DNA from 4 places in the Vibrio aquimaris genome. Region 1 is predicted to be linked to each of the others. Evidence: predicted binding sites of a transcription regulator. Region 1 holds the regulator's gene; each other region holds the start of a gene.
What was found. The regulator PurR, encoded in region 1, represses purine synthesis genes. The targets are predictions, from matches to a motif close to TNANGNAAACGTTTNCNTNA.

Region 1 (8,045 bases):
CCACTTGCTAAAGACATTGCGTTAATCGTTGATATGTTCTGTTGTTTGTTTGATTTGGGTGCGGCAGGGCTAAGACTCACCAGTATAAATGAACCTATGTGTCCAAAATTTCACGTTGATCATATCCCTTGCCGTTTAGTTTCAACTTATACCGGTACTGCCACAGAATGGCATGGAAACGATGGTTTGGACCGCAGCAAATTGGGTGCCGGTAGCTTGGGGAAACCCGATCACTTGTCTGGTTTATATAGTGAACAGTCGGCAATAAACAGATTGTCTACTGGAGATGTGGCTTTGTTGAAGGGAAGTGGCTGGGAGGGGAATGAAAGTCGCGGGTTGGTACATCGTTCACCTCAGAACCTCAATCAAGAACCTAGACTCCTACTGACATTAGATATGGTTTAATCAGATAGTGACTATCTTTTAGCAAATTATCTTATAAAGCCCTTCATTATACACTATCAAAAGACTTCAACTTTTTGAGGTGAGCTTAGATAACTCTGGAAAGGTTTTATGTCAAAAAAGAAATACAATGAATAAATTCTTTCATGTTTGAAAATTATTTTTTTTCAACCTGAATTAAATTAATAAAGGTTCATGAACACAGTTTTATTTTTATTGTGTCTATATAATCCTCTGATAGGATTTAACTATGGATATGATAATGGAAGTCAACTCAAGTTTTTCACCCTCTGCTAGTGCCAGAGTTAATCGCTCAGAAAAAAGTTCGTATCAGCCGTCTTTTAATATCAAAAGAGTTTTTAACTGCTGTTTGCCTGAGCAAGAATTAAATTCAAATGAAGAACACTTAAACAACTTAGAATATGGTGTTTTTGATAAGCCTAAGGCCGCTCATACTATCCAAGTTTTTACTCATAATAATGCGAACCAAACAATGAGTAGCGAAATGTGTGAATCGATTCTTACTAGTACATCAGATATTGTTTTTATATCTACAGAAGAAATGAAGAACCTCTCAGGAGTAATGAGAGAGACTATTAATGGCTCTAAGTATGTGATTGTCTATAATAGCGCCCAAAAAATGCTGACAGTCACCAAACCTAAAGAACTGTTTTCCTTGTTCACCAATCCAGCGTCAACCGCTCAGATTACACTGGTTAAAAAAGGGATAGCTGCACCCATTATAATTGATAAGTTCACTTATAGAGACGTGCTTAATAATCCAAATAAAGGTGGAACTATCACTATACAAAGCATTGACAGCATGAAATTTGCCATGGTAAATATTCACCTTGATTCAAGAGATCAAGATGAAAGAAAAAAAGAAATAAATGATTTGTTATGCAAAATTAATAACAAACATGCTGATATAGATAATATTATTATCGCTGGTGATTTTAATACTCGAAATAGAAAAGTTGATGGGCGAATAGTTAGAGCATTACAAGATAAAGAAAGCTTTAGATCTGAGCTGGGAGTTCCCCTTCAATATGAAATCACCTTGCCAATGATATCCCCACAGGAGAATACATATAAGTGGGAAGCAGGCTTAAATGCTGAAGCCAAGCAAGGTTCCAAAAGACAGAAAAATGGTGAAATGCAAACCGGGTACCTTGATGGCGTTGTCATTCTTACGCCAAAAGGCAAGATTAAAGATGAGACACTAAAGAGAAGTATAATCGTACCTGAGGGTAACTCGATTGTTGGGCCATCATTTGGCAGTGACCATCGCTCAGTTAGTGCGAAGTTCGCAATAGAGAAGATAGGTGCGTCCTAATAGATTGAAGCGAAAACGTATAAAGCGCCTTGAGGGCGCTTTATTCTTAGAGATCAGATTCGTCTCTATTGATCTCGCTACATTTCCAACACAGCCCAAATTGCTGCTCATTGAGCTCTCCACATTGGGTGCACTGCCATTTTAAATCTGGTGGTGTTTTTTGTTCATACTCTTCTATTATTGACAGCGCTTGTTCATGTTGACTGATATCCAAAAGCCATACACAGGGTGAGGTACTATCATCGAAAGGAAGTTCTCCTTGTAGCCCTACGATTCCATCTCCTCTGACTTGGCAATGTATTCGCTGTGATTTTAGAAGTTCACAGACTATATGAACTTCTATTACATTAGCGGTTGAGAAAATTTTCAAAATTAACTCTCATTTTGAGTTTGTGTGGCTCCTTTGAATTTTCCCATCACCCATTTAGTGACTACTGGGAATAGCCCAAGTAAAGCAAATGATAGTAATACAGGAGCAGATACGATACCCGATAGGCTTTCTATTTGTGCTAATTGTGTGCCTGCGTTGAGATAAACCGCTGTACCCGGTAGCATTCCCAATTGGCTTACTAGGTAAAAACGAGCAGTAGATATTGGTGTTAGCCCCATTAAAAGGTTTATTAGGAAGAAAGGAAACACAGGTATTAGGCGAAGCGAAAATAAATAGAATGCCCCATCTCTGGCCACTCCGTCATTGATTGCTTTTAATTTGTCGCCAAACTTGGTTTGCACCCAATCTCGAAGTAAAAAACGACTGCTGAGAAAGGCGAGAGTCGCACCTATGGTGCTTGCAAAAGAGACAAGTAAAAGACTGGCCCAAAAGCCGAATAAAGCCGCACCTAGAAGCGTCACCACGGCAGCGCCTGGAATGGAGAAAGCAGTAATGGCGACATAAGCTAGAAAATAACTTATAGCGGCTAGTGCAAAGTTGTTATTTATAAACTCAGATAGCGAGGCTTGTTGAGCTTTAGCATTTTCTAAAGTGAGATATTGACCAAAGTTAATGCCAAGAAACACAATCAATCCGACGAGCAGAATTCCTAACACGAGCTTTTTATTCATAGAGACTTCCTAAATATGAGTAAAGGGATATGAAAATAAGAACAGTTGAAGAGAAGTAAAATTTCAAACAGAAAAAAAAAGCCAACCTAGCTGGCTGACTTAGTTTCAAAGTATGTTGTGATTAGCTATTAAGAAGGCTTTCTAACTCCGCTCTGCGAGTAGTAGGAATCACTGACCAATGTTTACCTTTTATAGCGCCTTCTAAAGCCCAGAGCAACTCAATTGACACCTCCGCAGAGTGTGTTGCTTGAATCGCCTTAAACGCCTTTACTGACCCTATTTGTTCTAAATTCTCGACGCTATCGATTCCGGCTTTCTTTAACATACGTTCTGTTGCCAGTCGAAGGTTAGGTAAATCTTTAAGTCGAGTCGGCCTAGCTTTAGCTTGTGTCGTCTTTTCTTTCTTGGCTACTTCCAGAGAGCGATAGGCTAAAGAAAGCGCTCGCTCTTCACAAGATGCAATATTATCAGTTAACGCAAAGTATTTTGTAACGACGGGGAACCCACGTTTTTTATATACGTACGGTGTTAAACCCTCAGTTTTAAATTGATTGGCGAGTTTGTCATCGGCGCGGATGTGCAGCTTATCGTTAACGACTAATGCGAACATTATGTCGTCTGCGAAGATGCCGAATCCGCCGAACATTGAGCGCGATTTTATCTGACCAAGCTGATCAAAAAGTCGCATCGATTCTTTAAGTATTGGTTTATCCATGCTGTTTTATCTCGGTGTATATTTTATTATACGCCACCAAAGTCAGGTCCGAGAGATTAGCAAAATAATGCAGGTAAAATGTTGATAAAGAAGTCATACATTTTTTAGAACAAACACATATGGCTACCGAAACATCAAATCACCAGTCCATGTATTGTTTTAAACGGTATGATAGCTTGCATTATTGCCCATCGGCAACTCCGCTACCTTTCAGTTCCCTGAGTCAGGCCGGAAGCTTTGCGTCCCACTCTTTCGAGATGGTTTGCCCTGTTCGTGGCATTAGTCGAACAATTTAAGAATAAATAAGATTTGAGGTAAGTATCACATCATGATTGTATAAGTGTGATGCCGATCCAGATATTTTGTGTCAAAATGATAGATTCGGCTAATAGTTTAACTTATCAGCCGATTTGTATTCATTCACTTAGATTGTAAACCGTATCACGAACCACAATCTCTGGGTGCATTTCGAAAACACGCTTTTCATGCTCTTTATCTTTGATACGTTCCAAAAGGATTTCAAACGCATTTTTACCTACGCGACGTTTAGGTTGATGCACAGTAGTAAGTGGTGGAGAGAAGTATTCAGCGAGCTCTATATTGTCATAGCCAATAACTGAAATCTGTTCAGGTATTTGAATTCCTTTTTGCTGCAGCCTGCTCATTAGACCAAGAGCCATAGTATCATTGAAACAAAAGACAGCCGTTGGTTTGTTATCCATTGCGACAATTTGATCTGCGGCTAGCACAGCAGTGTCGCATTCGAAGTTGCCTTCGAGAATCCAGTCTTCGTTAATTTTTATGTTAGCTTCACTCATTGCTCTGCGAAACCCTTGGATACGTTCTTGGCACGCTGCTTTCTCAAAGTGTCCACTAAGACATGCGATATCTTTATGACCGTGATCGATCAGGAATTTTGTTGCTAGATAGCCGCCTTCTTCGGAGTTATCGATTATTTTATCGGCTTGAGAGCTTTCTGGGCCCCAGTCCATGATGACTTTAGGGATATCCTTCTGGCGGTCAAGCATATCACTAAGCTCTTCGGTTAGGTCGGAACACATTACCAGAATGCCATCAACACGTTTTTCGGCTAGCATACGTATATAATCGCGTTGTTTCTCATATATGCCACCAGTGTTACACAGTATGAGAGTATAGCCTTGGCGGTAACAATAGCTCTCTACACCATCGATGACTTCAGAAAAGAAAAGATTAGTAGATTGAGTGACAAGCATACCTATAGTACGGGTACTGTTGCACTTTAGGCTTCTCGCTACAGCGCTTGGAGCGTAGTTTAATTCAGTCACTGCCTCCATCACTTTTTCTTGTGTCGCTTCTGCAACAAAGCGCGTTTTATTTATTACATGAGAAACTGTCGTTGTAGACACGCCGGCTAAGCGTGCTACGTCTTTGATAGTGGCCATAAGGTTCTGTCCTGTCGATGACTGCCGTGAACTTGCATCAAAAATTTGTGTAAGTGGGCAGTAAGTATCAGAAACACAAAAACCGCCCTATTTAGCGGTTTATATCTAGTTCTGTCAGTTTTTATCGTTTTCGTTCTCGATTTTATATCGCAAACACTGTAAGGGCAAACAAAAACCTAAATCCTAGTAGGCTTTCCATCACATATTTGTGTCTAATTACTCACCTTTTAGATATGAGTAATCCTGTTTGATAAACGCAAGTGTGACTTCTGTCACTGATGCATAAAAGCCGAAGTTATCCAGTTTCAGACACTTATTTACAAATGAGGGGATCCAAGAGAGAAGGTGGGTTTCAATAAATTGTGCTTGTTTCTGCATCGAAGTTTCCATCGCCTCCGGTTGCATTAGCTTGTTGGAGCAAATGATTAGATGACCGAGAAAGTCTAATTCTACAGCAATGTGATCAGCCGGCTCATTAAGGTTTTTATTCACCTCTATTTGATATTGGTACATTAAGTTTTCCATTTCTGTGGCAGGTACGTCATTGAGCAGTCCTGAATCGCCAATATAGATAGAAGCGTAGGGTAGGGCAGAATCTTTATCGGATTTAAGAAACAGATTACAAAAGTCAGCCGCTAGTTCGAGTTGGGCATTGTTTCTGTCGAGCATACGATTAAGCGCATTTATTAGTTTGTCTGTACATGGCCTTAATTGCTCATTCTGCCCAAGTGCTGTTAGGAAGGAGCGAATTTGGGGCGAATGGTACTCTTCAAGTATCTCAGCAGAAAGTTCTTTGGCGAATAAACTTGATAACCACCAATAGATTTCGGCGCGCTTCTCATTTAAGGATTTGAGGTCGTCCATTAGATAATATTCTCCACACTTATGTAAGCTATCTGGGATAAAACTTGTGTTATCCATAAAATATCAGTTCGGTGTAGTTTAGGTTGTTTCAAATCAAAAAAAGAGTGCGTATGCACTTATAACCGACACAAATACTAGAATTATGACAGCTTATGAATAGAATACGAGTCAATAGGTTAGGTGTATGTAGTGGTGGAGATGGGTTATCACGTATTAATTGTCGAAGATGACGCAGTGACTCGAAGTAAATTGGTTGGCTATTTTCAGCATGAGGGTTATCAAGTATTTGAAGCTGAAAATGGTGAAGAAATGCGCGAATTAATCAAAAGTTGCAGTATTGACTTGGTGCTACTGGATATTAATCTGCCAGGTGAAGATGGACTTTTGTTGACTCGTGAACTTAGAAGCCAGTCAGATATAGGGATCATTTTAGTGACTGGGCGTACTGGTCACATAGATAAGATCGTTGGCCTGGAAATGGGAGCTGATGACTATGTGACCAAACCCTTTGAATTGAGAGAGTTAGTGGTTCGAGTCAAAAATTTACTCTGGCGCATAGGCTCTGTTCGCCAAGCAAAATCGGCTGCAAGCGCTCATAAGTTAGTTCGCTTTGCGCACTGGACATTCGATATACCAAGGCGCTCTCTAACAAAAGAAGGTAAGCCTGTGAAACTGACTAAGGCAGAGTATGAGCTGTTGGTGGCGCTATCTTCTTATCCCAATCAGGTACTAAGTCGTGAGAGAATTCTTAATATGATCAGCCACAGAGTTGAAGCACCTAATGACCGTACGATAGACGTTCTCATTAGACGGATGAGAGCCAAAATGGAGTGTGATCCTAAAAACCCTCAGCTATTTGTTACAGTGCATGGCGAAGGTTATATGTTCGCAGGAGAATAAAATAAAGAGTATACCGAGACATGCTCGGTATACATAGAATGTTAGGCGTCGCCATCAGGTACAGGGTTATCAGAGGCTATTCCTGCCTTGTGATCATTGTTTGAAGCCCAGTTGCGCAGAGTTTGCCATATCAATCCAAGCGTTTCATGCCAGTAAATTTCAGTTTGTTCGAGGTACACTGCTTTGGGCGAATATTTGTCCCAGACTTGTTCTACATTGCGTTGAGCTAGATAGTTAGTTGGTGCTGGATAGGGCTTTAATCCTGCAGAGTAAAACTCATTTAGTGCTCTTTTCATATGACTCGCTGATGTCACAACAACGAGCTTTTTACGTTTGACAAATGCTGCAGCTTGCCGAGCCTCTTCCCAAGTATCTCTCGCAGTTTCCAACAGAATAATATCGGATTTGGCAACGCCTAAGGCTAGCGCTACTTTTGCCATCATCCTAGCGTTGCTGACATCAGATCCCCCAGCATACCCAGATAAAATTAATTTTGAACCGGGATACATTCTCATCACTCTTATCCCTTCGGAAAGTCGCATTAGGCCGGTTCGGCTGAGTTCGGAAGTCGGGGGAATCTTATCGTCTACCACATGCCCACTACCAAGAACCATAACGTAATCTATGGTGCCATCTACTGGAAAGAATGCGGTGTATTGACGTTCGAGAGGGAGAAGAAGCCTTGATGCAATAGGCTGAAAAGAGATCAGAAAAATACCGATAAAGGAAAAGAGAACGACAAAACACCCCGTTTTTTGCTTTCGAGTAAACATAATGAGTGTTAGGCCGATAATCCCGATCATCAGCATGAGTGGTAAAGGCATTAACAGTGATGACACCACTTTTTTAAGCTCAAACATACTTAAATAGTCCGAAAAAACACCAATTGGTTTCAATTTAAGAGAATCTTTCTTTATATCTGCTTTCTATGTGACAAAATAGCAGAATGACAAGACATAATAACTTAACCTACCGTGACTGAAGATCGCAATTTCGACGACATCGCGCACAAGTTTGCAAAAAATATCTACGGGTCCGATAAAGGTGAAATACGCCAAGTGATTGTTTGGGAAGAACTTGAACAATTACTTTCCGCCATTAATGGTAGCAGGAAAAGTCTCTCTGTGCTCGATGCTGGTGGAGGATTAGCGCAAATTTCTCAAAAGCTAGCTAAACTCGGACATCGAATTACTTTGTGTGATATATCTTCGGAAATGTTGCAATTAGCTCGTCAAGAGATTGAAAAAAAAGGATTGCTTAAGCAGTATCGTTTGGTTCATTCCCCCGTGCAGAGCATAGGAAAGCATCTCCAAGAATCTGTTGATGTATTGATGTTCCATGC
Region 2 (8,045 bases), 1.0 Mb from region 1:
CTATAACTTGAAAGGGCAGTTTTTCTTGAAGCAAGGGCAAGTCGACGGGAAAACCATCGACATTTAATGACAGTTGCCAAGGGGCGCTGAGCTCTTGTCTTTGCCACTGGCCATTGGCTTCTATGTATCCTCTTGCTAATGGCAAGAAGGCTCGCTCAATACTGATGTTTTCATTTTGAGCGGTCAGTTTAACAATGGCTTGTGTGGTCAATAAGTTATCTAAACTGGCATTGTTAGCAGTCGCTTCTATGCTGCCAGAGTACAAGCTAGGTTTGCCATTTTGGATTAACTGTAAATCCTTGCCTTCAACATTAATGCCTGAAATTTGCCAGTAAGGGCGTTGCTCAACTTGAATCAATTGAGTGTTTTTAATCTCCAGTGTTTTGATAGCGAGCGTGTCGAGAAAGTTTGAGGCCTTGTCCAAAATCACAACTAATTGGTCTGTGTCCTCTAACCACTTAATACCTGAGATTTTGAGCCAGTTGAGATCGGCTTGCTTTTGAGTCAAAGAACCACTCATTTGAATGCGACCTTGCTTGAAGTCTGCATCGAACTCATCCAAAGAAATAGCTGAGTTCGATATATTGAGCCTAGCGGTTGGGCTGACAAGACGCAGCTGTTCGTAATCTATGCTTTCTGCGTTAAATGACAGGCTTGCTTGTTCTTGCTGCTTTAAGGCTTGATTGATGAAAAAGTTTTCTAGCGAAGCATCAATTTGATTGAGGTTCCAGTTTCCATAACTAATGTCACTGTTGAGAATATCCAAACTGTTAACGTGATAGACAGGCAATGCCAAATCTTTAAAGCCATTAAATAACTTCTCGGCGGGTAAAGCTTTGGAAAGCTTTAGTTTATTGACGGTAACGTTAATCAGTGACCAGCCTTGCGGGTATTGCTCTGCTTGACCTGAAACATCGGCATCACGCCACTTAAAGGAAGCTCCATAGATGGTGCTATCTTGCGGTTGATATTGGGCGTCAATTAGTAATTTATCCAGAGCCTCGCCATCCACATACAACTGCTGGGCTGATAATTGAACTTTGCCATAGGGAACCGTCTGCTTTGGCGAGAGCCACACTGGCTTTTGTATTTGCAAATTGATGTCCCGCGCTGACCAATTAGGCGCTTGAATGTCAACATGCTGAAGAGCCAATTGTTGTATCTGAAGTGACTGTAATAGTGGTGAACTAAGTGTGCTCAGTTTTAAGTTTGCCTCTTCGATCAAAATCGAATCGAAAGACAGTTTGTTGTCTTTCCAAAGTGATGAGGATACCCAAAGCGAGAGTTTGGGAATGTGAAAGTCTTGGCTGCCATCCGTTATATCGACGTCTGTGAGAGTAAGTTGGTAGGGTGGCGAGTATGCTGCCTGCTGCACTTTTATTGTATAAGGTAAAAATTGGTCCAGAATGACATTGACAATTTTCCCTGAATAAGGCGATTGGAGCAGAAAAAACAGTGAGACTATCAACAAGCTGCTTACACAAACTATGATAACAGAGGTGATGACGAAAACTTTTTTTAACATTCCAACCTTCTCCCAGTTCAGACTTCAGCTAGCTTGGAACATTTTTCTTTTTCAGGCAACAAAAAGCCCCTTTAACTAGGGGCTTAACATCTAAATTTACCGACTTGCTTGCTTTGTTACTTGAAATAATATCGAGGTAACTAAAGCTTACACTGCGTTAGTCAAGCTGAGGGCCAGCCGCGACTAAAGATTTACCTTCATCATTGTCTGTATATTTAGCAAAGTTGTTGATAAAGCGCTGAGCAAGGTCTTTGGCTTTATTTTCCCACTCTTGAGGGTCTGCATACGTGTCGCGAGGATCCAATATGCCAGAATCGACATCATGCAACGCGGTTGGAACCTCTAGGTTGAAGATAGGAATATGCTTAGTGTCTGCGTTTTCAATTGAGCCATCTAGAATAGCATCTATAATTCCGCGAGTATCCTGAATCGAGATTCGTTTACCACTACCATTCCAACCCGTGTTGACGAGATATGCTTCTGCGCCTGCCGCTTCCATACGTTTAACCAGTACTTCAGCATATTTGGTTGGATGAAGGGTTAGGAAAGCTGCGCCAAAACACGCTGAGAAAGTTGGTGTTGGCTCGGTAATTCCACGTTCGGTACCAGCAAGTTTTGCCGTAAAGCCTGAGAGGAAATGGTACTTCGTTTGTTCCGGCGTTAGCTTAGATACTGGTGGTAATACCCCAAATGCATCGGCTGACAGGAAGATAACCTTATTGGCATGCCCACCCTTTGATACAGGCTTGACGATATTCTCTATGTGCTCGATCGGGTAAGATACACGAGTGTTTTCAGTTTTAGAACCATCATCAAAGTCGATAGAGCCATCGCTAAGCACAGTGACATTCTCTAGCAATGCATCGCGTCTGATGGCATTGTATATATCAGGTTCAGCTTCTTTAGATAGCTTAATGGTTTTGGCATAGCAGCCACCTTCAAAGTTGAACACGCCGTCATCATCCCAGCCATGTTCGTCATCACCAATGAGTGCGCGCTTAGGATCGGTTGATAGGGTTGTCTTACCTGTTCCTGAGAGACCAAAGAACACTGCAACATCGCCATCTTTACCCATGTTCGCAGAGCAGTGCATAGAGGCAATATCTTTCAAGGGTAAGAAATAGTTCATCATGGCGAACATGCCTTTTTTCATCTCGCCGCCGTACCATGTACCACCGATAAGCTGCATGCGCTCAGTTAGGTTAAATACAGTAAAGTTCTCTGAATTCAGACCGTGTTCTTGCCATTTTTTATTAGTACATTTAGCTCCGTTCATGACCACAAAGTCGGGTTCAAATGTCTTTAATTCTTCTTCGCTAGGGCGAATGAACATATTTTTGACAAAGTGTGCTTGCCACGCAACTTCAGTAATCACGCGGATGCTTAGGCGAGTATCTGGGTTGGCCCCGCAATAGCCATCAACCACAAAGACACGTTTGCCAGAGAGTTGGCTGGTAACCTCGTCTTTAAGGTCATTCCACACTTGCTGTGTGATCGGCTTGTTGTCATTTTTTACCGCGTCAGAAGTCCACCACATGTGCTCTTCTGTCGTTGCATCTTTTACTATGTACTTATCTTTCGGTGAGCGCCCAGTAAAAATACCAGTGTCCACAGCCACGGCACCTAGTTCTGTTACCACGCCTTTTTCATAACCTTGTAGGTCGGCGCGAGTTTCTTCTTCGAACAGCATTTCGTAACTTGGGTTGCGAACAACCTCTTTTACGTTGTGAAGCCCATGTTTGGTAAGATCAATTGTTGCAGCCTGTGCATGCTCCATAACGGTCATAGGTGCTCCTTGTAGGAATATATCTTAGGGATGTTCTAATAATGTTTTAGTGGTTATCTGCTCACCATGCTAACAACGGGTGCTGGGCAAAACAGGGATGCAGTTCAAAAAGAATCCATGTTAGCCATTCGGTTTTCAGCGACTCATCACACAATAGCTGCGACAGTGTATCGCGTACGCAAAGGATTGCGCTAGAGATAAATTAATTATTAATATACAAAAATTAAGCGGTTGCTTTATTACGTGTAATCGTCGATTTATGGTGATGTTAATCACAAAAGACCAGATTTATACTGGTCTTTTGATAAGAAAATTACAGCCTTATTGCGTCTTGTAAATTAATGCAGTGTGCTGTTGCCAGAATTGGCTTGAGCGAATAGCTCTTCAACTTGAGCTTGGTCAAAAGAATAGTTAGTTCCGCAGTAATCGCAATGCAAAGAAATTGAGCCTGCTTCAGCCAAGATGTCGTTCACTTCCTTGCGTTCTAGCGTCACTATGGCCGCACCACTTTTCTCTCTCGAACAGCCACAGTGGAAAACCACAGGTTGAGGTTCAAAGACGCGCACGTTCTCTTGGTTATACAAGCGATACAAAAGCTCATTCGCCTCAAGAGAGAATAACTCATCATCTTTTACTGTGTCTGTTAGCTGTTCAAGATGCTCAAAGTCTTCGGGACTTCCTTTGCCGTCAGGCATGATTTGTATCAGCATGCCAGCAGCTTGTGGTTTGCCTTGGTGTTCGCCAGTTCGTATCCAAAGGCGAGTTTTAAGCTGCTCTGAATTGGCAAAGTATCCTTCTAGAATTTCCGCTAAGTTGTCACCTTCAAGAGCAACAATACCTTGATAACGCTCAGCGTTTTTTGGCTCAATAGTGATAACCAAATAACCTTTGCCCATCATATCGTGAATGCTTGCATCATCTTTTATGTCGCCTTCCCAACGCGCTACGCCACGAACTTTTTGGTTATTGTCGCCATTAATTACGGCTAGGGACACAGGACCATCACCCTGCAACTGCATGGTAATAGAACCTTCGAACTTTAGTGTGGCGGTTAACAATGTGGCAGAGACTAGTAGCTCACCTAGGAGTGTTTTCAGAGGTGTGGGATATTCCTTACTGGAGATAATCCGTTGGTATTCATCACTCAATTGTACCAACTCGCCACGTACTGAAAGGTCTTCAAAGAGATAACGGTTTAAAACATTGTGTGCCATTAAGTATTTCCTCGTACGTATGGTACAGATATCAGCGGCATGCAGGCTGATATTTATTGGTGTTTAAATTTAATTATATCGCGTCGCTGCTTTTTGTCTGGCCGGCGATCGGGGCTGGGGTTGTGTGCGTGAAGCTTTCGCTGCTTTGCATTTTCTTCACGTTTAGTAAGACTGCTTTCAGTTTCACTGTACAGAGTTTGTGCTTCTGGTGCTCCGCGTCTTTGGTCAGAAATCTTTTCTATCACCACGGTTTTTTCCTCATGGCCCTGGCGAAGTGTAATGATGGCTCCTAACTCAACGATTTTACTTGGTTTGCTGCGCTGTCCATTGTAATGGACTTTTCCACCGTCGACCATATTGCGAGCAATGGCACGTGTTTTGTAAAAACGTGCAGCCCAGAGCCATTTATCTAGCCTGACTGCTATAATTTCTGTAGCCATAGTGGATACTAACCTCTGAGGGATATCAATCTTGTGCCAAATTATTGGAGTAACAATGGTGACGCAGCGCTCATTTTTCAAGGTACATAACAAAATTCTGTATCTTTGTGTGTTAATCAGTTCGATTACAGTGTTGGTGGTTGAATATTTTGGTAGAATGCTCAGTTCAAACGAAAACGTTAATGTAAAAATACTTGCTAAGTAACAAATACCTAGCACAGCTTTGTCAGCTGGTTATCGAAAGGATTGTGAGTGAATATTCGTGGTGTAATTCAACTGGACACTTTTGTGAAAAATCAGGATCGCTTAAGTGCAGTGACAACCGTCATATTGCTAGCAATGAGTGCATGGGTTGCTGGCGCCCTAATTTGGCAGCCGCTGGAATCTCAGTCAGTGACGGCTTGGAAGCCTTCTGCTTTTTCGAGTAATGTTGAGAAAGGCGCTGGCTTAAACATTGCTGATCTACAAAATAGCCATTTATTTGGCCGCTATCAGGCGAACGCTCCCGCAGTGAAGAAAAAAGTGGTCACTGAGGCACCTAAAAGTCGTTTGAGTGTTGTTCTCGTTGGTGTTGTAACCAGTAGTGAAGAGGGTAAAAACTTAGCGGTAGTGTCCAATAGAGGCCAACAAGCCACCTACGGTATTGGTGAAACACTTGAAGGTACAAGAGCGACAGTCGTTGAAGTGCTCTATGACCGCATTATAGTGGATAACTCAGGCCGCAATGAAACAGTCATGTTGGAAGGGTTAAAATACACTAAAGATCCTCAACCTCAGCCGAAATCCCAATCAGTCAAGGCGGAGGTATCAGCTGATAAGTTAGATGAAATTCGTACGGTCATCCGTAAAGATCCCAAACAAATTTTCCAATATGTTCGCATGTCTCAAATGAAAAGGGATGGTGAAGTCATAGGGTATCGTCTGTCCCCAGGCAGAGATAAAGAGCTGTTTGAATCGGCTGGTTTAAAACCTGGGGATGTCGCAACGCAGATTAATGGCCAAAGTCTGAGTAACCCTGCTGCTATGGGTGAGATTTTTAAAAACATGTCTTCGCTTACAGAGCTTAATCTGACGGTAGAAAGGGATGGCCAATCTTTTGAAATTTATATTGAATTATAATAATGATGCAAACGCATACATCATTCCAAGGAGTAGAAGGTGAACCATTGGCTTAAAAAAAGCGCTTGGCTTTTAGCAGGAAGCTTATTGACGTTTCCTGCTGCGGTAGTGGCGAATGAATACAGTGCTAGCTTTAAAGGCACAGATATTCAGGAATTTATTAATATTGTTGGCCGTAACCTAGAAAAAACGATCATTGTTGACCCTTCCGTGCGGGGCAAAATAGATGTTCGTAGTTATGACATGCTGACGGAAAAGCAATATTACAGCTTCTTTCTTAATGTTCTAGAAGTATACGGATACGCGGTCGTTGAAATGGATAACGGTGTTATTAAAGTTATCAAGTCAAAAGATGCGAAAACCTCTGCGATTCCAGTCGTTGGCGATGGCGCTATTGGTGGTGATGCCGTCGTGACCCGTGTGGTGGCTGTACGCAATGTGTCAGTTAGAGAGTTATCTCCTTTGTTGCGTCAACTTAACGACAATGCTGGAGCAGGTAATGTGGTTCACTATGACCCCGCCAACATTATTCTTATCACAGGCCGCGCCGCAGTAGTTAACCGATTAGCCGATATCATCAAACGAGTAGACCAAGCAGGCGATAAAGAAATTGAAGTGGTTGAGCTTGACAACGCCTCGGCTGCGGAAATGGTTCGTATCGTTGAAGCTTTGAATAAGACGACAGATAACAAAAGCACTCCAGCCTTCCTTCAACCTAAATTGGTTGCAGACGATCGTACCAACTCTATTCTAATCTCTGGAGATCCTCAGGTTCGTCAGAGGTTACGCAAGCTTATTAAGCAGCTTGATGTTGAAATGGCAACTAAGGGCAACAACCGTGTTGTCTATCTTAAGTATGCTAAAGCAGAAGATTTGGTCGATGTGTTGAAAGGGGTATCAGAAAACCTTCAAGAGGAAAAATCAACGGGCACTAAAGGGGCAAAAACTTCCAAGCGTAATGAGGTGATGATCTCAGCCCATGAAGGGACTAATGCGTTAGTCTTGACCGCGCCACCCGATATTATGAACTCTCTGCTTGATGTGGTATCTCAGATTGATATTCGCCGAGCACAAGTGTTAATCGAGGCCTTAATTGTAGAAATGTCAGAGGGTGACGGGATTAACCTAGGTGTGCAATGGGGCTCGCTGGAAACGGGCGCTGTGATTCAGTATCCAAATTCGGGAGCACAGATTGGTCAAGTGATGGTGGGGCTTGAAGAAGCCAAGGACAAAGAAAACTCAAACTTAACGTATGACCCTGATAATCCAGCTGCCAATGATGCTGGTTATGTTGAACAAATAACCACTGAAAGTGGTGATTACTCCACTTTAGCATCTGCATTAGGTGGGGTTAATGGTGCGGCTTTAAGTGTGGTTATGGGCGATTGGACCGCTTTGATCAGTGCCGTCTCAAGCGATGCTCAATCTAACATCCTATCTTCACCAAGCATCACTGTGGTTGATAACGAAGAAGCAAAATTTATCGTCGGCGAGGAGGTTCCGGTAATAACAGGTTCGCAGACGGGCTCAAACAACGACAACCCATTCCAAACGGTCGAACGTAAAGACGTTGGCGTTCAGCTTACAGTAACGCCGCAAATCAATGAAGGGACGTCAGTCCAATTGACTATTACCCAAGAAGTGTCCAATGTGCTGCCAGCAACGACTAACGCAGCGGTGGATGTAAGTTTTGCCAAGCGTCAGCTCAATACCACGGTTATGGTAGAAGATGGGCAAATGATAGTACTCGGCGGTCTTATCGATGAGCAAACCACAGAAAGTGAGTCTAAGGTCCCGCTTTTGGGTGACATTCCTTACTTAGGCCGATTATTTAAATCCACCAGTTCGCAAAAGACGAAGAGGAATCTGATGGTATTTATTAAGCCGACTATCATGCGTGACGGCTTAACAGCGGATGGTATCACGCAGCGTAAATATAACTTTATCCGTGCGGAGCAACT
Region 3 (8,045 bases), 450 kb from region 1:
TTACGCAAAAGAGGGCTAAATAGTGCAGAGCTTCTCGACAATCTTAAAGATATTGAAGCAGCAGTAAACCACCAAATAGCACAATGGCTAATTCTTAAAGCTGATATCAGCATGAAATGCTGTGGTGACACTTTGACAGACTCTCGTTATTGGCAATGCGATCTAGGTGAGAATAATATTGCCGAGATACCTTGTGGAGGTACACATGTACGAAACTTACGGGAATATCAGCAGATTCAAGTGACTTTAACCCAAGTAGACGAACAAAATATTGAAATGCTCACACACGTAACTTTCACTTAGTAATTATCAGATCTTTTTGTAATATTCTGCTATCTATTATTTATTATGTTTAATTTGGTTTTTTGTTCTTTTTAGAATTCAAAAACAGGATATGTAACTTATGCTTTCGGTGTGTGGTGATATAAATATTCTTTTATGGCCAGATCGCTGATCAAAATGGATTTAGCCTACGATCGGATAAGGATCCAATCTTTGCGTGATATGGATCATTCTGTAGATTAATCTTTGAGGTTAAGATGAACAATGGTGATTAGACAAGATTAAAGGTGTAGCTATGATTCAATGTCCCGACTGTGATGTTGAGCTAAAATGGAAGGGGAAATATCACTGTGAGCAGTGCCAAATGGATTTTGACAAACAGGCTTATTGCCCAGACTGCCAAGCTCAGCTTGAAAAGCTTTTGGCCTGCGGTGCAAGTAATTATTTTTGCAACCAGTGTAATGAGTTAAAGTCCAAATCTAAAGTGCGGTTCGTACTTGCTAAGATATAACCTTTAAGAGACTGTCGATCGAATCTCACCATCATTGAGGCGAGTCACTAGGATATCGCCTGACTTTACATCACCTGAACGAGTAACGATTTGGCCAGATTCTGTTTGGCTGATAGAGTAACCGCGCTTAAGTGTTGCTAAAGGACTAACCGTATCGAGTTTTTCACCCGCCAGTGAGAGTTGATGACGAGCTTTTAGAAGGTTTTTATCCATTGATGTGATGAGCTTTTGTTCGAGCCTTTCTAGTGCTGATCTTTGATCTTGAATATAGTGACTTGGCGTATGTAATTGCAGCTTATACTGCTGGCGTTCAATATGTTGGCTCTGCGCCGCTAGATTGCTTTGCATTGCTCTATTTAAGCGTATAAAGAGTTCGTCAAGTCGCTGGCTCTGTTGCTGAAGCTGATAAGTAGGATGTTGCCTTTCTAATCTGTGCAGCAGCCCAATGATCACTTGTTTATTTTTAGTTAAGTAGTGACTAAACCTTGCTTGTAACTTGTTGATCAAGTTATTGAGTGTTTGTAATTTATGACTGTTATCACGGCTAACCAGTTCGGCGGCTGCTGAAGGGGTCGGTGCGCGTAAATCGGCAACAAAATCACTGATGGTGACATCTACTTCGTGACCAACCGCACTTATGATTGGAATTTGACTTGCAGCTATGGTGCGGGCGACGATTTCATTGTTAAAGCACCACAAGTCTTCAAGAGACCCGCCGCCACGACCTAAAATTAATACATCACATTCATTGCGGCTGTTGGCGCATCCAATAGCTTGAGCTATTTGAATCGATGCTTCTTCACCTTGAACCATAGTTGGGTAAATCACCACTTCTAAGGAAGGATCACGGCGTTTCAGTACATCAAGAATGTCATACAGTGCTGCCCCTGTCTTTGAGGTAATGATGCCGACACGTTTAGGGTGCTCTGGTAGCGCTAGTTTAGTGCTTTGAGCAAAAAGCCCTTCAGCGGCTAACTTGAGTTTCAGTTTTTCAAACTCTTGTTGCAGACGCCCGTCGCCTTCAGGCTGCATACTTTCAATGATTAATTGATAATCGCCGCGAGGTTCATAAAGTGATAAGCGCGCCTTAACCAGTACCTGCTGACCATTTTGAGGTTTAAAGGTGACGCGCCGATTGTTACCGCGAAACATTGCACATTTAACTTGTGCGCGTGAGTCTTTGAGAGTGAGATACCAATGACCAGAAACTGGGGCAGAGAAGTTTGATATTTCGCCCACTAGCCAGACTATGCCCATTTCATTTTCGAGCAAAAGGCGAACTTCAGCATTTAAGCGTGAGACGGTGAAAATATTTTGGTTAGTCAGGGATGACACTGCTAGTCTCGTGGGCGTGAGTATGGAGATTAGCGGCAATATAATACATATCAAGGGGGGTAATGCAAGAAAAAAATAAAAAAAAATTGTAGTAAATCGATTGCGTTAGCCGTATAATCCGTCCGCAATATCTAATCCAAATGTAGTAAAGTTTTATCACTATACTGCACTCATTATGCGAAACGATGAGGTTGGATTGTCCTTTTACTCCTTTTATTGTGAGATATTGCAAATGCTAAGAATTGCCAAAGAAGCGCTGACATTCGACGATGTATTGCTAGTGCCAGCACACTCCACCGTTCTCCCAAACACAGCTGATCTTCGCACTCGGCTGACCAAAAATATTACCCTGAATATCCCAATGATCTCGGCCTCCATGGATACGGTCACTGAGGCGCGTTTAGCGATTGCGCTTGCTCAAGAGGGCGGTATTGGATTTATTCATAAAAACATGTCCATAGAGCAGCAAGCTCAGATGGTTCATCAAGTGAAGATCTTTGAAGCTGGTGTGGTGTCTCACCCTGTAACCGTTAACCCAGACGCAACCATTGCTGATGTTATCGCACTGACCGAAAAACACGGCTTTGCTGGCTTCCCCGTGGTAACAGATACTAATGAATTGGTTGGTATCATTACTGGTCGAGACGTTAGGTTTGTAACTGACTTATCTAAGAAAGTTGAAGTGGTTATGACGCCAAAAGAGCGCTTGGCTTCAGTAAGAGAAGGAGCCACTCGCGAAGAAGTGCAAGAGAAAATGCACGAAGCGCGCGTTGAAAAAGTACTGGTTGTTAACCGTGATTTCCAACTTACTGGAATGATCACGGCTAAAGATTTCCACAAAGCAGAACGTAAACCAAACGCATGTAAAGATGACCAAGGTCGTTTGCGTGTTGGTGCCGCTGTGGGCGCAGGTCCAGGTAATGAAGAGCGCGTTGCTGCATTGGTTGAAGCTGGGGTCGATGTTTTATTAATCGACTCGTCTCATGGCCACTCTGAAGGTGTACTTAATCGTATTCGAGAAACTCGAACGGCTTATCCTGATCTCGATATTATTGGTGGTAACGTTGCTACTGGCGCTGGCGCATTGGCGCTTATCGAAGCAGGTGTTAGTGCTGTTAAAGTAGGCATTGGCCCTGGCTCTATTTGTACAACGCGTATTGTAACTGGTGTAGGTGTTCCTCAAGTTACAGCGATTGCTGATGCTGCAGAAGTAGCAAATGAATATGGAATTCCTGTGATTGCTGATGGTGGTATTCGTTTTTCTGGTGATATCTGTAAAGCGATTGTGGCTGGCGCGTCATGTGTCATGGTCGGTTCTATGTTTGCGGGCACAGAAGAAGCACCTGGTGAGGTTATTCTCTACAACGGTCGTTCCTACAAGGCATATCGCGGAATGGGCTCTTTGGGTGCTATGTCTCAAGGGTCTTCGGATCGTTACTTCCAGTCGGATAATGCAGCCGATAAGCTTGTGCCTGAAGGTATCGAAGGCAGAATTGCTTATAAAGGTCGTTTGAAAGAAATTGTTCACCAACAAATGGGTGGACTACGTTCAAGCATGGGCTTAACGGGCAGTGCGACGGTTGAAGATATGCGCACTAAAGCTGAGTTCGTGCGTATCTCTGGTGCGGGAATGAAAGAGTCCCACGTGCACGATGTGCAAATTACTAAAGAAGCACCAAACTACCGTTTAGGATAATAGTCGCTGATTGGCCGTTTGAAAAATGATCAGAAAGTCGTGGTGGTGAGAGCAACCACGATTGCTTTTCAAATCTTCAAGTTGCCAAAACACAAGTAACACAACCTAAAATGTTAGCCCTAGCTTAACGAATCAATTAAGAGGCGAGTATGCTCGCCTCAGTTTTAATATAAAGCTTATAAGACTGTTCAAAATGACTAAAAATATCCATGACCAACGAATTCTGATCTTGGACTTCGGTTCCCAGTACACCCAACTTGTTGCTCGCCGCGTTCGTGAAATAGGCGTTTATTGTGAGCTGTGGAGCTGGGATGTTGATGAAGACGATATTCGTGAATTTAACCCAGATGGTATTATTCTTTCTGGTGGCCCAGAGAGCGTGACTGAAGACAACTCACCACGAGCACCTCAATATGTGTTTGATTCGGGTGTGCCTGTGCTTGGCGTTTGTTATGGGATGCAAACCATGGCCGAGCAGTTGGGCGGTAAGGTTGCTACATCTGATGAACGTGAATTTGGTTATGCTGCTGTAGAAGTTTCTGAAGAGTCCTCAATCTTTAAAGATCTTGAAGCAACTCAAGATGTTTGGATGAGCCATGGCGATAAAGTGGTCGAAATCCCAGAAGGCTTTGTTAAGGTAGGTGAGACTGAAACCTGTCCTTACGCTGCAATGGCCAATGAAGAGAAAAAATACTTTGGTGTTCAATTTCACCCAGAAGTAACCCACACCAAAAATGGCCTACAAATGCTGGAAAACTTTGTGCTTGGCGTTTGTGGTTGTGAGCGTCTTTGGACTTCAGAATCGATCATTGAAGATGCCGTTGCCCGCATTAAAGAGCAAGTAGGCAGTGACGAGGTTATTCTTGGTTTGTCTGGTGGCGTTGATTCTTCTGTTGTTGCTATGCTTGTTCACCGTGCCATCGGCGATAAGTTAACCTGTGTATTTGTTGATAATGGCTTACTGCGATTGAATGAAGGCCAACAAGTCATGGACATGTTTGGCGATAAGTTCGGCCTTAACATCATAAAAGTGGATGCAGAAGAGCGCTTTATGTCCGCACTTGAGGGTAAAGCAGATCCTGAAGATAAGCGCAAGACTATAGGTCATGTGTTTGTTGATGTCTTTGATGAGGAATCAAAGAAGCTTAAGAATGCGAAATGGTTAGCGCAAGGTACTATCTATCCGGATGTGATTGAATCTGCTGCGTCTAAGACAGGTAAAGCGCATGTAATTAAATCACACCACAATGTAGGTGGTTTACCCGACGATATGGAAATGGGGCTTGTCGAGCCACTTCGCGAGCTATTTAAAGATGAAGTACGTAAGATAGGTTTAGAACTTGGCCTCCCATATGACATGCTTTATCGTCATCCTTTCCCAGGCCCTGGCCTTGGCGTTCGAGTACTGGGTGAAGTGAAAAAAGAATACTGCGATTTGCTTCGTCGAGCCGATGCTATTTTCATTGAAGAGCTTCACGCAGCAGATTTGTATCATAAGGTTTCTCAAGCCTTTACCGTATTTCTACCTGTTCGCTCTGTCGGTGTAATGGGCGATGGCCGTAAGTACGACTGGGTTGTGTCACTACGAGCGGTAGAAACTATCGACTTTATGACCGCGCATTGGGCCCACTTGCCATACGATTTCTTGGGTAAAGTCTCTAATCGCATTATCAACGAAATTGATGGGATCTCTCGCGTGGTTTACGATATCTCGGGCAAACCACCAGCGACGATTGAGTGGGAATAACGCCAGATAATTTGTTTTTCAAAGCCAGCTTTATGCTGGCTTTCTTGTCTTTGAGCTAATTTTACTCATCTCATTAGCACTAGAGTGTTTTTGAAGCCATATTGCATTTTTTATGGCCTCAGCTCTTTTTTGCTCTTTATAACTCCAAAGCCACTCGCAACTTAAAGCTTGCTTAATGCTAGTGCAATGAATATTTGTTTGGCCTTCTCTAATCTTTTCTTGCCGTCAATGACAAGGAAAAGTGTGATGAGAAACGCAAGTTATTTAGCTGCAACCTTATGTATCTTCGCCATCTCTCCAAGCTGGGCTGTAATGAATATTCAGCCTGATCCCCTTAATCCAACGGGATACGTTATTAAACGTTCTGATATTGAAAAAGTAGAGCAAGCCAAAGCTTCCAGTCCAATGTACCAAGTTTGGTCCCAAGCGCTCAGGACAGCGCCTAATTCGATTGTTGAAGCTATCAGTCCAGGATTAAATAGTAACCCGAGTAACGTTAAGCGTGCAGAACGAGTCTTTCCTATACAGGAATGGGATTTTCTCACTCACATGGCAGCACCTGAATACAGCTATACCCGCTTTTTGCGAGCAATAGGAAAGTTTCCGGCATTTTGTGGTCAATATGCGGATAATCGGGACGCAGATGCGATTTGTAAGCGCTCTATCATCACGGCATTTGCTCATTTTGCTCAGGAAACAGGAGGACATATTGCCAAAGATAACACCTCGGATAACCCACTTGGTTTAGAAGAGTGGCAGCAAGCCTTAGTTCATGTGCGAGAGATGGGATGGTCTGAAGGTGATACTGGCTACACCACAGGGTGCGGCGAGAATAATTGGCAGAATAAAAAATGGCCGTGTGGTGTGGGGCAAGGGTATTTTGGGCGAGGAGCCAAGCAACTATCTTATCACTTTAACTATGGTGCCTTTTCTGAGGTGATGTTTGATGGTGATGCGACAGTGTTACTTAACAACCCCGGCTTAGTCGCAGATTCATGGCTTAACCTGGCTTCCGCTATCTGGTTTTTCCTCACTCCTCAAGCGCCCAAACCTGCCATGTTGCATGTGATTGATGGAACTTGGCAGCCATCTCAGCGAGAGCTGGATGCGGGTATAGGTTATGGTTTTGGCACCACAATCAATATTATTAATGGAGGAATAGAGTGCGGTGCGCAGAATAAAAATAAAGGTCAGCCAGTTAATCGAATAAAGTACTGGAGAGGCCTATCTTCTCACTATCAGATCCCTCTTAGCCCAAATGAAAAAGATACATGCTGGCAGCAAATCCCCTACGGCAGCCTTAATCTTGATGGAGCAGAGGATGTGCTTTACACCAATTGGGATGGTAATTGGAAATACTACCCTGATCGCCCTGAAGGTTATTCCTTTGAATGTGACTTAGTGGGATTTCAAACTGCGTATTCAGCACTTGTCGATGGGGATTATGAAAAGTGTGTGACTAACTTCTATCAGTCTCATACTCAGTGGCCTGAAGTTCGTATTGTTGACCAGCTCGACGACCCCGATCCAAACAAAGGAAATGAATGGAACGCCAATAAGGAATATATGGCAGGTGAAGAGGTCACTTACAAGCAAATTACCTATAAAGCAAAATGGTGGACAAAAGGAGATAGGCCAGATTTAGGTGGGCCTTGGCAAAGGTTATCAGATGGTCCCACAAATCCTAGCCCAGGTGAATTCATACCGTGGCAAGAAGGCGTTACCCAAGTGAACAATGGTGATAAGGTAACTCATCAGGGAAAATGCTTTATTGCCAAAAATGGACCTGGAGTTTGGGACACGCCTCTTGGCTCAAATTGGTTTTGGGATGAAATTCAATGCCCTTAGTTTAATTCAGGAAATATAAAGGGGTTAGCGTATTGCTAACCCCTTTTTTTAACCACTGCTTTTTATCTTAAATAATATTGTTAGGTCGAGGGTTGCTCTACTGACTTAGACTCGACCTCTGATGCAGGTTCTTTACCTGTCTTACGACGGTATTTATCTTCCCAATAATCAGCACCTTTAATGCCAAGCTTGACTGGGTTGAATGTGTATTCGGTGACACCTTGCTTCTGCTGTTCTTCATAATCATGCAACGCTTTCAACGCTGGTTTGGCCATAAAGAAAATGATCAAGATACCGACGATGTTCAGCCATGCCATTAGGCCAACACCTACATCACCCATTGCCCATGCTAAGTTGGCTGTCTTTACTGTACCGTAGAACACAACGGCTATCATCGCCACTTTCAGAATGAACATCAATCCATTAAGTTTGATGTGGCGACGGATATAGGCCACATTTGTTTCTGCGATGTAGTAATAAGCAAGAATAGTTGTGAAGGCGAAGAAGAACAGAGCAACAGCAATAAACGGCTTTCCTATACCTGGAAGCGCACTTTCAATCGCCATTTGTGTGAACATTGGGCCATTGGCTGCGATGTCGGCTGCCACGTTTTGTACTAAGAATCC
Region 4 (8,045 bases), 560 kb from region 1:
TGAAAGCAGTGATATAGCTGCTGGTGTTGGCGTAGCCACAAGATAGCGCGGTGGAGGTGACACTCATACCTTGGCTAAGCAAAGTGAGAGAAGCGATTAATCGAGCTTGTTGTCGCCATGCACTGAAGTTTATACCTGTCTCGCTTTTAAATACGCGACTTAGTGTTCTCGGGCTGGTTGCAAATTCTGCTGCTAATTCGTTTTGGGATCTTGTATCGTCAGGGTGAGACATGAGCCAATGAGCAAGACGACGTATGTTGTCTTTTTTCGGTAATGGCAGAAAAAGGTCATTTGACTGGCTTGAAGCAATTTCATCCACGAGCGCATCGACTAATCGTTGTTGAGGCTCAGTCAGGTCTTTAAAGTTGAAGCTTTTTATCCGCTCAATTAAGGCAGAAATCAAGCTATTAGAAGCGATAACCTTTGCCTGGCTGTTTAGTGATGATACATGGGTGATAGGGAGGTAAATAATAAAGGCTTCTATATCAGAAACTACACTGGACTTGTGCTCTAGATGGGCTGGAATCCAACCAACAGATGCTGGTGTCATTGTCCACTGTTGGTCAAGTGTTTCTATAGTAGCAGTGCCTTGAGTGAGCCAGTATAACTGAGCCATGTCATGTTGATGCCAATGAGTTTGTGAATTTGAGTGATGCTGTATAGATCTTGATTTCACGCTACTCATGATGGACTTTACCGTTATGATTGAAGCCAGTTAACAAAATTAGGCTGGTGTATTATCATATATGCTAATAACATCGGATTAGCAAGGATGCATTATCTCTTAGCTTGCACAAAGGCGCAATGGTCAATTTGCGTGTAGTCTTATACGCGTTTTGAACCATACTTAGTCTAACAGGAAGCTCTCTAATATGATTTTAACTTCCTTGCCAAACATAATTGTGATTTTTTGTGGCATGCTTTATTGCATGCCACTTTTTTAATAAAAAATATTGATGACTTAAATATAATGTTCAGGTTATAAAAATTAGGTTAATTTAAAATTTTATGCCGTATTATGTATTTTGAAGGGACATATCTATCCCAGCCATTAGATTTGCAGTAATCAATAGCTTGTTTTTGAGAAAATACACCTAATTTTGAGCGTATACTGTCTAAATACTTTCTTACTGTATTAACCTGTAATGCTAATTGGATGGCAATGGTTTTAGTGCTATCACCTTTTAAGAGAAAGTAGAGTACCTCCCACTCTCGATCAGTCAATATTGAGGTTGGTGGATTTAAGGTAATGGAAATGGGTTTGGAACCAAAAGTGGTGAATATGTCAGTGTCAAATTTCCTAGCCGGCTCAGCCCAAAAGAAAACACCAATAAATCTATCTTTTATATAAAAAGGCTTCTTATGAAATATCCAACCTTCAAGGAGTTTGTTCTTGCCAAAAGGGTGGATTTCGATAGAGCTTTTTGTCTCATTGGTGTCTATCACTAATTGGTCATGGGCTTGAAAGGCATCTTGGAATTCATGAGTTTCAGTTGGAAGTTCACCGTCCAAGCGGCCCTCAATATCAAAGGATTTAGATAAGTTCTGCATTCTTCGATATGCGGGGTTAATATAAACGAAGCGGTAGTTTGGGTCTTTTAGCCCACAAGGCCAGTCAAAGCTTTCCCAAAATGCGATTAAATCGGACGATAAAGTCATAGATCCCTCCTTTACGAGGGATGCTAACATTATGCAACTAATTTAACAATTAAGGGTTGGCTTTTATCTATGGTAAGCGAGAAACGATAAAAGCGTTTTAGTACATAAGAGTTGCCTTTAACAATAATGACAACGCTTATTACTTAAAACGCTTTATTTCATCTAATACTCAATTAATCGATTAACCCATATTCATCGCTAAGAATATTAATAATCTCTTGCTTAGGATTATTCGATAACTGAATGGATTTTCCCGTTATCTTTTCAGCGATGTTGATATAGGTTCTAGAAATATCCATCAATGCCTCAGAGGGCAGTTCATTATCTCTAGCCAGAGCTTCTCGCTCCGTCATTCGTTCTTTGTTAAGTAGAATGTCTGGGTCCGGGAAGTGGTTTAATAAGAACTGCCTGAAACCTTCCTTTGAGTTTTCAACGATTCGACCATTTTGGTACTCATGTTCATCCCAAATGCGAGAGGAGTCTGGTGTTCCGACTTCATCCATATAGATAAGTTTTTCATTACCGGATGCGTCTTCAACATAGCCGAATTCAAATTTTGTATCGACGAAGATTTGATTGACTTCAGATAAAGCTTGGCTAATTAGGTTAAACCCTTCGCTGAGTAGTTTTTCGTAGAGTTGAATATCATCGGGGCTAGAGAAGTTAAACGCAGCAAAGTTTTCTTCTATGTTTTTACGAGTAATGTTTACATCGTCTGCTTCTGGTACACCAGGAATGTTTTTTAAGATCCCCTTTGTGGAAGGGGTCATCAATAATTCAGGGAGCTGAGTATCTTTTTTAAGTCCCTCTGGCAGCTCAATACCGCAGAAATTTCGTTCACCTTTTTCATAAGCACGCCACATTGAGCCTGTGATGTACTGGCGACAAATGGCTTCAATCATAATTGGCTTTGCTTTTTGAACTATCCAGACCAAGGGATGAGGGACATCGAGTATATGACTATCGGCAAGACCATTTTGTTTGAACAAGTTAAACCAATGATTGGAAATAGCGTTAAGTGCTGCACCTTTGCCCGGAACCCCTTTTAATCCGCCTTGGCCGTGCCAAATACAATCAAAAGCTGAGATACGGTCACTGATCACCATGATAGCAAGAGGAGCATCGGCTGCGACGTTATAGCCTTTCTCTTCAATCAGGCGGCGGCTATCTTGCTCGGTTAGCCAGTAAACAGAACGAACTTTACCACTGTGAACTGGTTTGTGAGTACGAATGGGAAGGTCATCATTTGTAGCAAGAACTTGATCAGCAAGAGTCATCTGGATAATCCTATCTGTGTCAGAAATTTACGATTGTAACCACGCTTATAATCGATTTGGATTGAATCATACCAGAAATAACGCAGGCTGCCACAAAAAAGCAAACGTTTGCATTATGTACGGATGGATAAGACGGATAAACAAGAGGGCTAATTATCTGGTGATATCCATCGGTGTTCGAAGTTAGTGGTAATGCATGTGTCCTTTCTCAATAAAAATAACCTGACAACCATACTCAGCGGCCAAATCACTCAGCACCTTTTGATCAAATGTACTGATTTTATTAGAAGCGACAATTGCACTGGCATTACGTGATTTTATTGCCTTCTCGACGATGGCACGTTCACACAAAGTCTTTGAGGGTTTCAAATGAATCATATTCCCGCAGTTCACGTTATAGGAGCTGAATATATCCAAGCTTGGTCTAGGGCATTCTGCAGTAAATAGTATCCATTGCTTTTGATCGGACAGTCCAGCTAGGCGTTTGATGGATTCACTTTGATGTGCCCAATGATGGTGTGTTACTGCCAAGCGATTAGTTGTATGTAAATGAAACATAAATACTGTACCTATGTTCAGTGCTGTATAAATTAACAGTATTTGTTTTTTTTACAAGGATCAAGAGGAAATCTTTGTAAATGATGGTTTTGTATTTATATGAATGTGGGGTGAAAATAGGTTTAACCTAATGAATTTTATTAATAAATAAAGATTTATTAGGATGTTTTTATTGAATGTTTAATAGACAAATATGTGATCTCAACCGGTTTGATGAATGGTTAATCTCTTGTGTTTACAGGTTTCTGGTCTAAAAAGCGCTCTGGGTAATCGCTGAAAATACCATCTAAATTGCTAAGGGATTGGATATCTGAGGGCCTATTTACGGTATAGCACCAGACTTGATAGCCTTGTTGTTGGAGTTTGTGAACATCTTTTTCAGTTGCAAACCGATAATTGAGGTTACAACCGAATGCCGATATTGTTTCCAACAATTTGATATCTCGGGGAAGCAGTTTTTCTGTGAGTACTGCAATTCGATAATCAGGTAAAATGGTGTGCAGCTTGATTAGTGTCGCATGATCAAAACTAGAAAGTAGAATTGAATCAGTGGAAACGGGTGAAGACTCTAAATCATGTTTCAAAAGTTGAGCAACATGCGCTTTATCGTGTCGATCTACTTTTAATTCTAAGTTGAGTTTTAGGTTTAATTCATCAGCCAGCAAAAGTAATTCTGTTAGAGTCATTATGAACTGCTGGTCAGGCTTATCGCCAAATTTGGCACCAAAATCAAAACGACGAAGTTCTGCGAGCGTCTGTTCGTCAATGCGTCCACTTCCGTTACTGCATCGGTCAATGGTATGGTCGTGACAAATAACCAAAATATTGTCTTTCGTTGGTTGTACGTCGACTTCGACCCACTCAAGCCCTAATTCAGCGGCGGCTTGAATACTAATTTTGGTGTTTTCAGGGTGGTGTCCTGCAACCCCGCGATGACCAATGATCTTCATTATTTTTCCTATATCTAATGCTCAACCGTGGTAGACCATGTTCTAAGTTGGCTTTTCATCGCATATTAAACCCAGATCTGACACTATCAGACATCATAATTTGGCAGATAAGTCATTTAAGAGTAGCGAAATTGAACGCAGAGAGTAAAGCAACTTAGGTTTTAGTTGGGACTACAACGGGTGCGGTCTTATTTTATTTTCGCTGGTTTTTTATCGAACTGGCGGGCGGCTTTCGAGCTTATTTACATCCAAATAGCATCATGGATAACTGGTCTGACTTCACGTTCTGGAGCTTATAAGCTTCTCAATTAAACATGGGTTGCTAAATTAAACTGGTCAGAGTTTGTTAATACTGTGTTACAACATGAAGCTACATGCTATTAATGGTTACATCCAAAAAATTTATCTTGTGGAATATGACGATAAACTCATGCTTTTAGATGGCGCGAGTAGAGCGGATATTCCCCATATTGAACGTTATATTACCGATGAAATCGGCCAGCCTTTTTCAAACCTCAAAGTGGTTATCGTCACACATATGCATCCAGATCATGCTGGGGCCGCGCATAAACTCAGAGATCTAACGGGGTGTGTCTTGGTGTCGGCGAATAAGAGCAAGCAATGGTATGAAGGGCTTGACGGTATGCTTATGCATTTCACTGACTTAATACTTGCTCGATGGGTGGCGGGAAGACTAAAGAAACCTAAGAGAACACTTTGGTACCCTAGGTACTTACGGCCTGATGTCACGCTAAATGATAGTCAGACTGTGCCTCATTTCGAAGACTGGGTGGTATTAGAAACTCCCGGCCACACAGATCGAGATCTATCTGTTTATCATCAGCAGCAAGATATTTTGTATGTTGCTGACTTAATAGTGAAAGTCAAAAAGCGTTTGATTGCTCCTTTTCCAATCTTCCATCCCAATAAATACCGTCAATCACTTGAGCGGGTTTACAACATGAAGCCTAAAACCTTGTTACTTGCTCATGGCGGTGAAGTAACACTGGATGAAAATGCCTACCAGCACCTTATTAGTGTGGCTCCCTGCACGCCAGCAACGCATTGGAGGGCAACAAAAGTTAAACTTCGCAGCCTTCTTAGCTCTGTATGGTCGTTTGGCTTTGCGGAAAAATAATAAACCTCTATTTTCATAAATGTTGTTATTCTGTGTCTTGATTAAAAGTTGGGTTAAAATTGCTCAGCTCAGGCTATTTGAGAGATTATATTGAGTAATAGCCATATAGCTGATTGAAATTTTGCCCAATCACGTTAACATACGCATAAATGGAAATGAGATTGCGTCTCAATAAGTGATTGAGCTGCGCCAGAAATAGACACACTATGAAACTAATAACTCCCAGCCTTGTGGTGATCCTTGCATCATTTAGCACCAGTACTGTCGCAACAAGCTTTGAAAACGCGCAGTCCATCCAACTAAGTACCAATACGGCTTCGGCATCTAGCCAAAAACGAATAGATACTGTCGCAGAGAACTCTCTCATCCTTCAAGGAGATATCGATCAGCTCAAGGAAGAGATAAAAAACTTACAGGTATATCAAAATCACCTTACCGCTCTGATCGAGAGCCAGTCGCAAGAAGCGTTAAACCTACAAAGTCAAATTGAAGAGATCAACAACACACGTCAAGGTGTGGTGCCTCTTATGTATCAAATGATATCTGGATTAAAAGATTTTGTAGAATCCGACCTTCCAATAAAACACGCCACACGACTAGAGCGTATTTCTAAGCTTGAAAGAATGATGGTACGTGCTGATGTGAGTGATGCGGAAAAGTATCGCCGAATTCTTGAAGCATATCAGATAGAACTTGATTACGGCATAAAACTGGGAACTTATCAAGGTAAAATCTCAGTGGATGGAAACCTTCGTCAAGTACAAGTTCTTCACCTTGGGAGAGTTTCTTTAGTTGCACGCAGTTTGGATGGCACTAAGTCATGGGTATGGGATCAATTACAAAACCAATGGCTACAGCTTGATAGCTCCATTAAACCGAATCTAGACAAAGCCTTTAATGTTGCTACTAAGCAAGCGGCGCCAAGTCTACTCACATTACCCCTATCACAGACTTTGGAGTCAAAATAAATGAAATCTAAACTAATGATTTGTCTTTTGACTCTATCGGTTTTACCATTTTCTGCTTATTCAAATGATGACATCGTCAGTAAAGCAAAAGTTGAAAGTGTTAGCCAAGGCCAGCATAACCAAAAGCGTGAGTACACGTTTCAACAAACAGAGAAAGAGCTTAAATCTCTCAAAGCTTCGCTTCTTAAGCAGCGTAATAGTATCCAAAAACACAATAATGAATTGGTTGCTGAGTTTGCAGACAACGAAAAAAAGCTTGCGAAATTAGAAGAAAAACTTCGACTTGAGACGGGAAGTCTTGGCGAAGTGTTTGGAGTTGTGCGACAAAATGCGAAGCAATTAGAATCTGAGTTAAATAGCTCAGTTACTTCTGCTGATGCACAAAACTATAGAGACATTGTACAAAAGGTTGCCGCTGCGACAGAATTACCTTCAATGCAGCAGCTTACTGGGTTATGGAAAGCACTTGAAGAGCAAATACAAGCGAGTAGCCAACTAATGTCCACCCAGATCAGTTTTGTCAATGGTGCTGGAGAAATACAGAAAGAAACGGCTATTAGAGTCGGCTCATTGGGCCTAGTTTCAGAGGCTGGATACCTTAAATGGAATGCTATCAAAGATGAGGCGCAGCTTTATCCTAAACAGCCAGAAAATACTCCGATTCTTTCTAAGCTTAGTTCTGGTCCGATGCAGGATATTGTACTGGATCCGACTCGCGGTATGTTGCTTGAACAGCTAGCTCATAGTCCAAGCTTGATGGATAGGGTGAAAGCTGGCGGCGTGGTAGGGCAAGTGATTCTTGGTTTACTTTTGATTGGCATGATTATCGCCTTTTTTAGGGGAATCACCTTATCCAAAGCACGTCAAAAGATTCGAACTCAACTTAAGTCGCCTCAGGTACCGGGAGATAACCCTCTTGGCCGTGTATTAGCTGTATACAAAAAAGATAAATGCCTGAGCGTTGAGGCACTTGAGCTGCGCTTACTTGAAGTTGTTGTTGATGAACAATCGCAACTTGAAAAGGGACTGTCCATGCTTAAGTTGCTAGCTGCTTTGGCGCCTATGTTAGGGCTATTAGGTACGGTTATCGGAATGATAGAGACATTCCAAGTGATTACCCAGTTTGGTAATGGTGACCCTAAAGTGATGGCTGGTGGAATATCCATGGCCTTGGTGACGACAGTTCTTGGTCTGGTTGCGGCTATGCCACTTTTACTAGCCCATAATATCCTGAGTTCACAGGCTGAACTGATTCGTAATACTCTAGAAAAACAAGGGATTTCTTTAGTTGCTCAACAAGCAGAGAAAGACTCTGTCGGCGATGAGGCATCTCTGGAGAGAGTCGCTTAATGGATATATTCATTGCAGTGCTGCCCGAGTTAGTCACTGGAAGCCACTGGTTGATATCTTTGCAAAGCTTTATGCAGCAAGGTGGCCAACTATTATGGTGGTTATTTGGGGTGGTGGCTTTATGTTGGGTTCTCATGATAGAGCG

Region 2: pckA (phosphoenolpyruvate carboxykinase (ATP)) is a predicted target of PurR. The motif match lies at 3,486-3,505, and genes of this name have one in related genera.
Region 3: guaB (IMP dehydrogenase) is a predicted target of PurR. The motif match lies at 2,217-2,236, and genes of this name have one in related genera.
Region 4: FIV01_RS07920 (phosphoribosylaminoimidazolesuccinocarboxamide synthase) is a predicted target of PurR. The motif match lies at 3,033-3,052, and genes of this name have one in related genera.

Annotation. Positions count from the first base shown of each region.
Region 1 is NZ_CP045350.1:1,137,347-1,145,391, forward strand. Features, by position in the region: gene FIV01_RS05395 (DUF1826 domain-containing protein) at 1-405, shown strand, start outside; gene FIV01_RS05400 (endonuclease/exonuclease/phosphatase family protein) at 653-1,738, shown strand; gene FIV01_RS05405 (putative signal transducing protein) at 1,785-2,108, opposite strand; gene FIV01_RS05410 (TVP38/TMEM64 family protein) at 2,111-2,800, opposite strand; gene FIV01_RS05415 (TfoX/Sxy family DNA transformation protein) at 2,922-3,515, opposite strand; cyclic di-GMP riboswitch class I at 3,706-3,792, opposite strand; gene purR (HTH-type transcriptional repressor PurR) at 3,932-4,939, opposite strand; gene torD (molecular chaperone TorD) at 5,156-5,803, opposite strand; gene torR (two-component system response regulator TorR) at 6,002-6,703, shown strand; gene elyC (envelope biogenesis factor ElyC) at 6,745-7,563, opposite strand; gene cmoM (tRNA uridine 5-oxyacetic acid(34) methyltransferase CmoM) at 7,678-8,045, shown strand, end outside.
Region 2 is NZ_CP045350.1:105,996-114,040, forward strand. Features, by position in the region: gene FIV01_RS00485 (AsmA family protein) at 1-1,525, opposite strand, end outside; gene pckA (phosphoenolpyruvate carboxykinase (ATP)) at 1,683-3,311, opposite strand; gene hslO (Hsp33 family molecular chaperone HslO) at 3,650-4,525, opposite strand; gene hslR (ribosome-associated heat shock protein Hsp15) at 4,579-4,965, opposite strand; gene gspC (type II secretion system protein GspC) at 5,218-6,084, shown strand; gene gspD (type II secretion system secretin GspD) at 6,124-8,045, shown strand, end outside.
Region 3 is NZ_CP045350.1:684,141-692,185, forward strand. Features, by position in the region: gene FIV01_RS03165 (alanyl-tRNA editing protein) at 1-303, shown strand, start outside; gene FIV01_RS03170 (zinc ribbon domain-containing protein) at 578-793, shown strand; gene xseA (exodeoxyribonuclease VII large subunit) at 797-2,128, opposite strand; gene guaB (IMP dehydrogenase) at 2,361-3,824, shown strand; gene guaA (glutamine-hydrolyzing GMP synthase) at 4,018-5,571, shown strand; gene FIV01_RS03190 (chitinase) at 5,818-7,419, shown strand; gene FIV01_RS03195 (alanine/glycine:cation symporter family protein) at 7,500-8,045, opposite strand, start outside.
Region 4 is NZ_CP045350.1:1,693,353-1,701,397, reverse strand. Features, by position in the region: gene FIV01_RS07930 (AraC family transcriptional regulator) at 1-685, opposite strand, end outside; gene FIV01_RS07925 (helix-turn-helix transcriptional regulator) at 994-1,659, opposite strand; gene FIV01_RS07920 (phosphoribosylaminoimidazolesuccinocarboxamide synthase) at 1,833-2,936, opposite strand; gene FIV01_RS07915 (hypothetical protein) at 3,120-3,494, opposite strand; gene FIV01_RS07910 (glycerophosphodiester phosphodiesterase family protein) at 3,716-4,444, opposite strand; gene FIV01_RS07905 (MBL fold metallo-hydrolase) at 4,809-5,582, shown strand; gene FIV01_RS07900 (DUF3450 domain-containing protein) at 5,789-6,550, shown strand; gene FIV01_RS07895 (MotA/TolQ/ExbB proton channel family protein) at 6,551-7,900, shown strand; gene FIV01_RS07890 (MotA/TolQ/ExbB proton channel family protein) at 7,900-8,045, shown strand, end outside.